2 regions of the Kitasatospora sp. NPDC088264 genome follow, and region 2 is predicted to be linked to the other one. Evidence: predicted binding sites of a transcription regulator. Region 2 holds the regulator's gene; the other holds the start of a gene.
What was found. The regulator HrcA, encoded in region 2, represses chaperone genes, less so after heat shock. The targets are predictions, from matches to a motif close to TTNGCACTCNGNNNNNCNGAGTGCNAA.
Positions count from the first base shown of each region.

Region 1: groES (co-chaperone GroES) is a predicted target of HrcA. The motif match lies at 2,574-2,600, and genes of this name have one in related genera.

Region 1 is NZ_JBFBIR010000003.1:188,203-193,760, forward strand. It holds gene AB0O82_RS04515 (hypothetical protein) at 1-236, shown strand, start outside; gene AB0O82_RS04520 (polysaccharide deacetylase family protein) at 317-1,231, shown strand; gene AB0O82_RS04525 (class I SAM-dependent methyltransferase) at 1,257-2,423, opposite strand; gene groES (co-chaperone GroES) at 2,741-3,046, shown strand; gene groL (chaperonin GroEL) at 3,163-4,788, shown strand; gene AB0O82_RS04540 (LysR family transcriptional regulator) at 4,920-5,558, shown strand, end outside.
Region 2 is NZ_JBFBIR010000073.1:16,943-22,500, forward strand. It holds gene AB0O82_RS34325 (16S rRNA (uracil(1498)-N(3))-methyltransferase) at 1-739, opposite strand, end outside; gene dnaJ (molecular chaperone DnaJ) at 850-1,989, opposite strand; gene hrcA (heat-inducible transcriptional repressor HrcA) at 2,066-3,100, opposite strand; gene htpX (zinc metalloprotease HtpX) at 3,364-4,284, shown strand; gene AB0O82_RS34345 (hypothetical protein) at 4,335-4,919, shown strand; gene AB0O82_RS34350 (DUF3097 domain-containing protein) at 4,944-5,558, shown strand, end outside.

The sequences.
Region 1 (5,558 bases), on a different contig from region 2:
CCCGCGCCGCCGCCGGCCGTGGGGCCGAACTCGCCTCCTGGGTACGGGAGGTGGTGCTGCCGTCGGTGCGCGGCTCGGCCGGGCTGGTCCGCACCGAGCTGCTCGGCGCGCCCGGCGAACGCGTGCTGCTGATCACCTGGTGGACCGGCGAGCCGGTGCCGGTCGCCGACCCGCCGGCCGACCTGCTCGGCCGCCCGGTGCACCGCTGGTCCTTCACCAGCGAGCACGTCGAATAGGCCCCGTCCGGGAACCGCCGCCCCGACCGCTACCGTGCATAGCTGAGAAGAAGCTGGACGGGAACCGGGAGCGCGCTGCGGTGAACAGGGACGGTCGGAGCAGGACCAGGACGTACGCGGTGGGGGCGCTGGCCCTGCTGGCCCTGGCCACCGGATGCGGCGACAACGGGGGCGCCGCCGCCCCGGCGGCGGCCGGCGGCAGCTCGGCGGCCACGCCCCAGCCCACCGGCGGAGGCGCCGTGCCGACCAGCCCGGCCGGCACGCCCACCACCCCGGCCCCGGCCGGCGGGGACCCGGCGGCCTGGGCGAAGTGGAACCTCAAGCCGCTGGCGCCGGCCCCCGCACCGCCCGCGGACAAGCCCATCAAGCTCGAACGGACCGGCCCCGTACCGGTGTTCAGCGAGGTGAAGACGAGCGACAAGGTCGTCTTCATCACCATCGACGACGGCGCCGAGAAGGACCCGAAGTTCGTCGAGATGCTGACCGAGCTCAAGGTGCCGATCTCGATGTTCCTGACCCGGGACATCGTCAAGAACGACTACGGCTACTTCAAGCCGCTCCAGGCGCTCGGCAACCACATCCAGAACCACACCGTGGACCACCCGGTGATGAGCAAGATCCCGGCGGAGAAGCAGAAGTCCGAGATCTGCGACGCGCAGTCCGCGCTCACCCAGCAGTACGGCACCGCCCCGCTGCTGTTCCGCCCGCCGTTCGGGGACGGTGCCAACACCCCCACGCTGAACAACTCGGTCCAGCAGTGCGGCCCGCGCGCGATGGTGCTCTGGCGCGAGTCGATGCAGATCCACGACATGCAGTACCAGGCGGCGGACAAGAAGCTGAAGTCCGGCGACATCATCCTGGCGCACTTCCGCGGCCCGAAGGAGCTCAAGGGCGCCACGATGACCCAGATGTTCGGCGACCTGCTGGCCCGGATCCAGGAGCAGGGCTTCTCGGTGGCCCGGCTGGAGGACTACATCCAGGCGCCCGCCTCGTAGTCCGGGCGCCCGCCGCGCAGCCGCCTCAGGCGGGTCGGCCGAGCATCATCAGCGGCCCGTTGTCGGTGCGGCTGAGGATCACCGTGACGGCGTTCGGCCCGGAGGGCTTGAGCTGGCGGCGCAGCTCCTCCGGGGTGATCGCCATCCCGCGCTTCTTGATCACCACCGTGCCGACCCCGCGCTCGCGCAGCAGCGCCTTCAGCCGCTTGATGTGGAACGGCAGCACGTCGGTGAGCTCGAAGGCGTGCGCGTACGGGGTGGCCACCAGCTGGTCCGAGGTCAGGTAGGCGATCTTCGGGTCGATCAGCCGACCGCCCACCTGCTCGGCCACCTCGGCCACCAGGTGGGCCCGGATCACCGCGCCGTCCGGCTCGTACAGGTAGCGCCCGACCGGGCCGGCCGGCGGGTCGGGCAGGTCGCCGCCGGTGAGGCTGGCGGCCTGCGGCAGCAGGGTGGCGCGGTGCGGGCGGGCGGCCCCGGTGCCGAACCAGAGCACCGCCTCCTTCACGTCGCCGTGGTCGGAGACCCACTCCGCCTCGGCGTCGGCCGGGACGGCCTCGTGCGGGATGCCCGGGGCCACCTTCAGCGCGCCGATCGGGGTCCGGCGGCCGGCCTCGATCGCCCAGGAGAGCGGCGGGGCGTACGCCTCCGGGTCGAACACCCGGCCGCGCGCCGTCCGCCGCGCCGGGTCGGTGAACACCGCGTCGTAGCCGGTGACGTCCACCTCGGCGACGTCCGCGCAGCGCACCTGGACCAGGTCGGCCAGGCCCAGCGCGGCCGCGTTGGCGGCGGTGGCGGCACAGGCCGCCGGGTCCTTGTCGACGGCCAGCACCTCGATCCCGGCCCTGGCCAGCGCCAGCACGTCCCCGCCGATGCCGCAGCACAGGTCGGCCAGCCGGCGGACGCCCAGCTCGGCGAAGCGGCGCGCCCGCCACTCGGCCACGCTGCGCCGGGTGGACTGCTCGACGCCGTTGGGCGTGAAGTACATCAGGTCGGCGTCCGCCCCGAACTTCGCCCGCGCCCGCTGCCGCAGCCGGGCCTGCCCGAAGGCCGCCGACACCAGCTCGGCCGGGTGCTCCCGCCGCAGCCTGGTGGCCAGCGCCAGCTCCTCCTCGGGCGTGAACTCGCGCAGTTCGGCGAGCAGGGCCTGGCCCTCGGGGGCCAGTAGGGGCTGGAGGTTCTCGGTGTCCACGGGGCCATTCTGGCGGGTTGGCGGCCCCACCGGCTCCGACGGCCGGCGCGGTGGGCGGGGTCGCGGTTCGCGGCGGGAGTCCGCCCGGGGCGGGGTGGTCGCACAGGAGTACGGCTCCGCGCCCGCGGTTCGGGATGCCCGGGCGCGCCGTTGGCACTCTGGTTGACTGAGTGCTAACACCGGCCTATGGTCGTCCTTGGCACTCCCCACTGGGGGAGTGCTAACGCGAAGACGTGTGCCTGACCCCCGCGACGGCAGGCCCACAGGTTCGCTCCTACCCGTTAGAAACCCCGTAATCTCCGAAGGGGAGCTCGGACGTGACCACCAGCAGCAAGGTTGCCATCAAGCCGCTTGAGGACCGCATCGTGGTCCAGCCGCTCGACGCCGAGACCACCACGGCCTCCGGCCTGGTTATCCCGGACACCGCCAAGGAGAAGCCCCAGGAGGGCGTCGTCCTGGCCGTCGGCCCGGGCCGCTTCGAGGACGGCCAGCGTCTGCCGCTCGACGTCGCCGTCGGTGACATCGTCCTGTACTCGAAGTACGGCGGCACCGAGGTGAAGTACCAGGGCGAGGAGTACCTGGTTCTTTCCGCCCGCGACGTTCTCGCCATCATCGAGAAGTAAGTCGTTCCGACCCGCCCCGGATCCGTGTCCCAAGTGACAGGGGCCCGGGGCGTGGTTGTTGGTTCACGTAGTCCGGCGGCCGGTGGGCCGGCCGAAGCCCCGAGGGAATAGGGAACATGGCGAAGATCCTGCAGTTCAACGAGGACGCCCGCCGCTCGCTGGAGCGCGGTGTCAACAAGCTGGCCGACACCGTCAAGGTGACCATCGGCCCCAAGGGCCGCAACGTCGTCATCGACAAGAAGTTCGGCGCCCCGACCATCACCAACGACGGTGTCACCATCGCCCGTGAGGTCGAGCTGGATGACCCGTACGAGAACCTTGGCGCGCAGCTCGTCAAGGAGGTCGCCACCAAGACCAACGACGTCGCGGGTGACGGCACCACCACCGCCACCGTGCTGGCCCAGGCCCTGGTCAACGAGGGTCTGCGCAACGTCGCCGCCGGTGCCGGCCCGGCCGCCCTGAAGAAGGGCATCGACAAGGCCGTCGCCGCCGTCTCCGAGCACCTGCTCTCGGTGGCCCGCGAGATCGAGGGCAAGGACGACGTCGCCGCCGTCGCGTCCCTCTCCGCCCAGGACACCCAGGTCGGCGAGCTGATCGCCGAGGCGATCGACAAGGTCGGCAAGGACGGTGTCATCACCGTCGAGGAGTCGAACACCTTCGGCGTGGAGCTGGACTTCACCGAGGGCATGCAGTTCGACAAGGGCTACCTGTCGCCGTACTTCGTCACCGACGCGGAGCGGCAGGAGGCGGTCCTGGAGGACCCGTACATCCTGATCAACCAGGGCAAGATCTCCTCCATCCAGGAGCTGCTGCCGCTGCTGGAGAAGATCCTCCAGGGCGGTGCCTCCCGGCCGCTGCTGATCATCGCCGAGGACGTCGACGGCGAGGCGCTGTCCACCCTCGTGGTGAACAAGATCCGCGGCACCTTCAACGCGGTCGCCGTCAAGGCCCCGGGCTTCGGCGACCGCCGCAAGGCGATCCTCGGCGACCTGGCCACCCTGACCGGCGGCACGGTCATCTCCGAGGAGGTCGGCCTCAAGCTCGACCAGGTCGGCGTGGACGTGCTGGGCACCGCCCGCCGCGTGACCATCACCAAGGACGAGACCACCGTCGTCGACGGTGCCGGTGACACCGAGGCCGTGGCCGGCCGCGTCGCCCAGATCAAGGGTGAGATCGCCGCCACCGACTCCGACTGGGACCGCGAGAAGCTGCAGGAGCGCCTGGCCAAGCTGGCCGGCGGCGTCTGCGTCATCAAGGTCGGCGCCGCCACCGAGGTGGAGCTGAAGGAGCGCAAGCACCGCCTGGAGGACGCCATCTCGGCGACCCGTGCCGCGGTCGAGGAGGGCATCGTCGCCGGTGGCGGCGCCTCCCTGGTGCACGCCGCCAAGGTGCTGGACGGCGGCCTGGGCCTGTCGGGTGACGAGGCGACCGGTGTCGCGGTGGTCCGCAAGGCGCTGCACGAGCCGCTGCGCTGGATCGCCCAGAACGCCGGCCTGGAGGGCTACGTCATCACCTCCAAGGTCGCCGAGCTGGAGATCGGCCAGGGCTACAACGCGGCCACCGGCGAGTACGGCGACCTGGTGAAGGCCGGCGTCATCGACCCGGTCAAGGTCACCCGCTCCGCCCTGGAGAACGCGGCCTCGATCGCCTCCCTGCTGCTCACCACCGAGACCCTCGTGGTGGAGAAGAAGGAAGAGGAGGCCGAGGCGGGCCACGGCCACGGTCACGGCCACTCGCACTGACGCCTGACGGTCGACCGGAGGCCCGGTCCGCGCCCCTCGGGGTGCGGCCGGGCCTCCGGCGTGTTTGGCGTTTGAGGCTTCAATCATCAGCAGAATTTTGCCATTGGCAAAGATTGCCTTATAACTGAGGCATGATCGAGGCCCGTCACCTGCGCGTTCTGCGTGCCGTCGCCCGCACCGGCTCCTTCTCCGCCGCCGCCCGCGAGCTGGGCTGTACGCAGCCCGCCATCAGCCAGCAGATGAAGGCCCTGGAGAAGTCGGTGGACACCCCGCTGGTGGTCCGCTCCGGCCGGGGCATGCAGCTCAGCGAGGCGGGGCGGGTGTTGCTCAAGCACGCCACCGGGATCCTGGCCGGGCTCTCCGCGGCCGAGGAGGAGATCGCCGCGATCGCCGGGCTGCGGGCCGGGCGGGTGCGGCTGGTCTCCTTCCCGACCGCGAGCTCCACCCTGGTGCCGCCCGCGGTCGCCCGGCTGCGGGACAGCCATCCGGGGGTGCGCGTGTCGCTGGTCGAGGCGGAGCCGCCGGAGTCGCTGGCGATGCTGCGCGGCGGCGAGTGCGAGATCGCGCTGGCCTTCCGCTACCCGCAGTCCGACGGCGGCGCCGCGCTGCCGGCGCCCGCGCACGGGACGCCGCGCGAGGCGCGGGCCGAGGCCAACCTGGAGGCGCAGCAGCTGAGCGCCGGCTCCGACTGGTCCGATCTGGTGGTCACCCCGCTGCTGGACGACCCGCTGGTGGGCCTGCTGCCCGCCGCGCACCGGCTGGCGGGGCGC
Region 2 (5,558 bases):
GGCCGGTGCGCCCCAGCAGCAGGGCGCCGGCGGCCACCCCGGCGGTGGAGGTGCGCAGCACCGAGGGGCCCAGCCGGTACGGCCCGGCACCCGCCTCGGCGAACGCGGCCAGCTCCTCCGGGGAGACCCCGCCCTCCGGGCCGACCACCAGCACCACGTCCCCGGCCGCGGGCAGCGCGGCCAGCGCCAGCGGCTCGGCGCCCTCCTCGTGCAGCACGGCGGCGAACGCGGCCCCGGCCAGCAGCGGCGCCAGCTGCCGGGTGGTCGCCGGCTCGCGCACCTCGGGGAAGCGCAGCCGGCGGGACTGCTTGCCGGCCTCCCGGGCGGTGGCCCGCCACTTGGCGAGCGCCTTGGCGCCCCGGTCGCCCTTCCACTGCGTGATGCAGCGCGAGGCGGCCCACGGGACGATCACGTCCACGCCGACCTCGGTCATGGTCTCCACCGCGAGCTCGCCGCGGTCGCCCTTGGGCAGCGCCTGGACGACGACGATCCGCGGCGCCGGCTCGGGCTCCCGGCGGACGGCGGCCACCGTGACGTCGATCGCGTCCTTGCCGAGCACCGCGGCGACCGTCCCGTCCACCCCGAGGCCCAGCCCGTCGGCGAGGGTCACCGCCTCGCCCGCCGCCAGCCGCCTCACCGCGGCCGCGTGCCGCCCCTCCGGCCCGTCGAGGCGCACCACGGAGCCGGGCGCGGCGGCGGCGATCCGCTCGGTCTCGACGACGAAGACGGGGGCGGTCATGCGGGGAACCTCCGGGGGTGGGGCGGATCGGGAACGCGAAAGGGGCGCCGGGCAGAACCCGGCACCCCCGCGCGGACGGCCAGGGCCCAGTAGCGGCCCCGGCCTAGGGCCTAGCGGCCGTTGAACGCGTCCTTGAGGCGCGAGAACAGGCCCTGCTGGCCCGGCGCGAACTGGCCGGACGGCCGCTCCTCGCCGCGCAGCACCGCGAGCCGGCGCAGCAGCTCCTCCTGCTCGGGGTCGAGCTTGGTGGGCGTCTGCACCTCGACATGCACTATCAGGTCGCCCCGGCCGCCGCCGCGCAGGTGCGTGATGCCGCGGCCGTGCAGCGGGATCGACTGGCCGGACTGGGTGCCGGGCCGGATGTCGACCTCCTCCAGCCCGTCCAGGGTCTGCAGCGGCACCTGGGTGCCGAGGGACGCGGCCGTCATCGGGATGGTGACGGTGCAGTGCAGGTCGTCCCCGCGCCGCTGGAAGACGGTGTGGGTGGTCTCGGCGATCTCGACGTACAGGTCGCCGGCCGGGCCGCCGCCGGGGCCGACCTCGCCCTCGCCGGCCAGCTGGATCCGGGTGCCGTTGTCGACACCGGCCGGGATCTTGACGGTCAGGGTGCGCCGGGCGCGGACCCTGCCGTCGCCGGCGCACTCCGGGCACGGGGTCGGCACGACGGTGCCGAAGCCCTGGCACTGCGGGCAGGGACGGGAGGTCATGACCTGGCCCAGGAACGACCGGGTGACCTGGGAGACCTCGCCCCTGCCGCGACACATGTCGCAGGTCTGCGCGGAGGTGCCGGGGGCCGCGCCCTCGCCGCTGCACGTGGTGCAGGTGACGGCGGTGTCGACCTGGAGTTCCTTGGTGGTGCCGAAGGCGGCCTCCTCCAGGGTGATCTCCAGCCGGATCATGGCGTCCTGGCCGCGGCGGGTGCGCGAGCGCGGGCCGCGCTGGCCGGCCGCGGCGCCGAAGAAGGCGTCCATGATGTCGGAGAAGCCGAAGCCGGCCGCCCCCGCGCCGAAGCCGCCCGCGCCCCCGCCGCCCGGCGAGAGCGGGTCACCTCCGAGGTCGTAGACCTGGCGCTTCTGCGGGTCGGAGAGCACCTCGTAAGCGGCGTTGATCTCCTTGAACCGCTCCTGCGTCTTCGGGTCCGGGTTGACGTCCGGGTGCAGTTCGCGTGCCAGGCGCCGGAAGGCCTTCTTGATCTCGTCCTGCCCCGCATCCCGTCGGACGCCGAGTACCGCGTAGTAGTCCGTGGCCACCAAATGCTCCGCTTGTTCCGCCTGTAGTAGTGCTGCGACTGGACACCGCCGTCAGAGGTTCCGACGGCGGCCTGTGCTACGACTCGGCCAGGATCTGGCCCACGTACCGCGCCACCGCACGCACCGCCCCCATTGTGCCCGGATAGTCCATCCGGGTCGGACCGATCACACCCAGTTTGGCCACGCTCTCGTCGCCCGAACCGTAGCCGACCGACACCACCGAGGTGGAATTCAGCCCCTCGTAGGCGATCTCCCGCCCGATCCGGACCGTCATCGCGGCGTCCGCCGTCTCACCCAGGAGGCGGAGCAGGACGACCTGCTCCTCCAGGGCTTCCAGCACCGGCTGGATGGTCAGGGGGAAGTCGTGCCCGAAGCGGGTCAGGTTGGCCGTGCCGGCCAGCATGATCCGCTCCTCGTTCTGCTCGGCGAGCGCTTCGAACAGCGTCGCCAGGACCGTGCTGACGGTCGGGCGGTCCGGCGGCTCGAAACCCGCCGGGAGCTCCTCCAGGAACCCCGGCACGTCCGGCAGCCGCTGGCCGACGGCCCGCGCGTTGATCCGGGCCCGCAGGTCTGCCAGGACCGTCTCGCCGACCGGGCCCGGGCAGTCGACCATCCGCTGCTCGACCCGGCCGGTGTTGGTGATCAGGACCAGCATCACCTTGGTCGGGGCCAGCGCCACCAGCTCGATGTGCCGGACGGTGGACCGCGACAGCGAGGGGTACTGCACCACCGCGACCTGTCGGGTGAGCTGGGCGAGCAGCCGCACCGTCCGCATGACCACGTCGTCCAGGTCGACGGCGCCGTCCAGGAAGTGCCGGATCGCCCGGCGCTCGGGGGCGCTCATCGGCTTGACCTCGGCGAGCTTGTCGACGAACAGGCGGTACCCCTTGTCGGTGGGGATGCGCCCGGCGCTGGTGTGCGGCTGGTGGATGTAGCCCTCCTCCTCCAGCGCCGCCATGTCGTTGCGGACGGTCGCCGGGGAGACTCCGAGGTTGTGCCGCTCCACCAGGGCCTTGGAGCCGACCGGCTCCTCGGTGCCCACGTAGTCCTGGACGATCGCGCGGAGCACGGCGAGCTTGCGGTCGTCCAGCTGGCGAACCTCACCGGCCATGGGGCACACACCTCCGTCTTCGCACGTTGTCCGTTCGTGTCACGCATGCTGCTGCCCGCTCCGGGAGGATCCCGGCTCCGGCACCCGCTTTGGCACTCTGAACCTGCGAGTGCCAAAACCGTACCTGCCAGTGTAAGGCCCGGGCCCAACGGCAGGAACGGCCCGGCCGGAGTGATCCTGCCCGCAGTTCCCGGCGCGGGGGTGGTGCCGCGGGGCCGTCCGGGTGGCAGCATCGAAGACGACGGCGAATGGAGGAGCAAGCAATGTCGAGCTCGGGCCAGCACACCCGTTTCGCGCCCGACCGCGGTCTGACCGGCCGCATGGTCGTGACGATGTTCGTGATCGGGCTGCTGTACGTCGGTTTCACCGGTCTGCTGATCGTGCTGCTGCGCGGCGCCTGGCCACTGATCGTCCTGATCTCCGGCGGGCTGTTCGTGGCCCAGTTCTGGTTCAGCGACAAGATCACCGAACGGGCGATGGGCGCCCACCAGGTGACCCCTGAGCAGTACCCGCAACTGCACGGCACCATCGACCGGCTCTGCGCGCTGGCCGACATGCCCAAACCCCGGGTGGCGGTCGCCGACAACGACATGCCGAACGCCTTCGCCACCGGCCGCAACCCGCAGAACGCCGTGGTGTGCGTCACCACCGGCCTGCTGCGACGGCTGGAGCCCGAGGAACTGGAGGGCGTCCTCGCCCACGAGCTGTCCCACGTCGCCCACCGGGACGTCGCGGTGATGACCATCGCCGGCTTCCTCGGCGTCCTCGCCGGGGCCATGACCCGGATCGCCATGTACGGCGGGTTCATGGGCGGCAACCGCAACAACAACGACCAGAACGCGGCCATCGTCGCCCTGATCATCCCGCTGGTGTCGATGGTCGTCTACGCCATCAGCTTCCTGCTCACCCGGCTCCTGTCCCGCTACCGGGAACTCGCCGCCGACCGCGCCGCCGCCCAGCTCACCGGCCGGCCCAGCGCCCTCGCCTCCGCGCTCACCAAGGTCACCGGCCAGATCGCCGCCATCCCCAGCAAGGACCTGCGCCAGGCGCAGCCCTACAACGCCTTCTACTTCGCCCCCGCGCTGAGCGCCCGGGAGACCGCCTCCCAGCTGTTCTCCACCCACCCGACGCTGGAGAAGCGCCTGGAGCAGCTGGCGAAGATCTCCGAGCAGCTCGGCCGCTGAGGCCCCGCCCCCCTGCCGCCCTCCCGACTCCCTCCTCCGAAAGGACCGCCGTGGGAATCCTGGACACCCTGTTCGGGCGCACCAAGCCCGTCAAGCCCGACCTCGACCAGCTGTTCGGCGTCCCGTCCGCCGCCCTCACCCTGGAGGCCGGGGCCGGGTTCACCCCCACCGGGCTCGGCTCGGTCTGCTTCGCCGCCGTCGAGGGCGCGGCCTTCGGTCAGGTCGAACAGCAGGTACGGGCGCTGCTCGACGCCGACACCGAGCGCGGCGGCGTCCCGGTGGAGGCCTCCAAGGACGGCTACGGCTACTCCTGGCTGCTCGCCCGGCACACCCCCGAGGAACTGCCGGACCTGGTCAACGACCTGCACGCGGTCAACAGCGAGCTGGAGGCGAACGGCTTCGGGCCGCAGCTGCTCTGCTCGCTGGTCGGCTTCCGCAACCCGGACGGGCAGTCGCTGGCCCTGGTCTACCTCTACAAGCGCGGCACCTTCTACCCCTTCGCCCCGATGCCCGGCGGCGGGGAGCGGCGCAACAGCCCGCTGGAGCTCCAGGTCAACGCGATGCTCGGGAACGACCTGCGGCTGGAGAAGGACCTCAGCCGCTGGTTCCCGGTCTGGGGCGCGCCGGGCCTCTGACGGTCCGTCCGTATAGTCGCTTTCATGCGCAGCCGCCAGTACGGACCCGACCTGACCCCGCCGTGGAAGAAGCAGCAACCCGCCCCGGAGGTGACCGCCGAACGGGACCTGGTGGTGGAGGAGGCCGTCACCGGCTTCTGCGGCGCGGTGGTGCGCTGCGAGAAGACCGCCGAGGGCTTCACCGTCACCCTGGAGGACCGCTTCGGCAAGCTCCGGGTGTTCCCGCTGGTGCCGCGCGGCTTCCTGCTGGAGGGCCGGACGGTCACCCTGGTGCGCCCGGCCGGCCCCGCCCCCTCCCGTACGCCGGGCCGCACCGCCTCCGGCTCCGTCGCCGTCCCCGGCGCCCGGGCCCGGGTCGCCCGCGAGTCGCGGATCTACGTCGAGGGCCGGCACGACGCCGAACTGGTCGAGCGGGTCTGGGGCGACGACCTGCGGATCGAGGGCGTGGTCGTCGAGTACCTGGAGGGCGTGGACGACCTGCCCGCGATCGTCGCCGACTTCGCCCCCGGCCCGGGGCGGCGCCTCGGCGTCCTGGTCGACCACCTGCTCCCCGGCACCAAGGAGCAGCGCATCGCCGCCCAGGTCACCGGCGACGCCGTCCTGGTCGTCGGCCACCCCTACATCGACATCTGGCAGGCC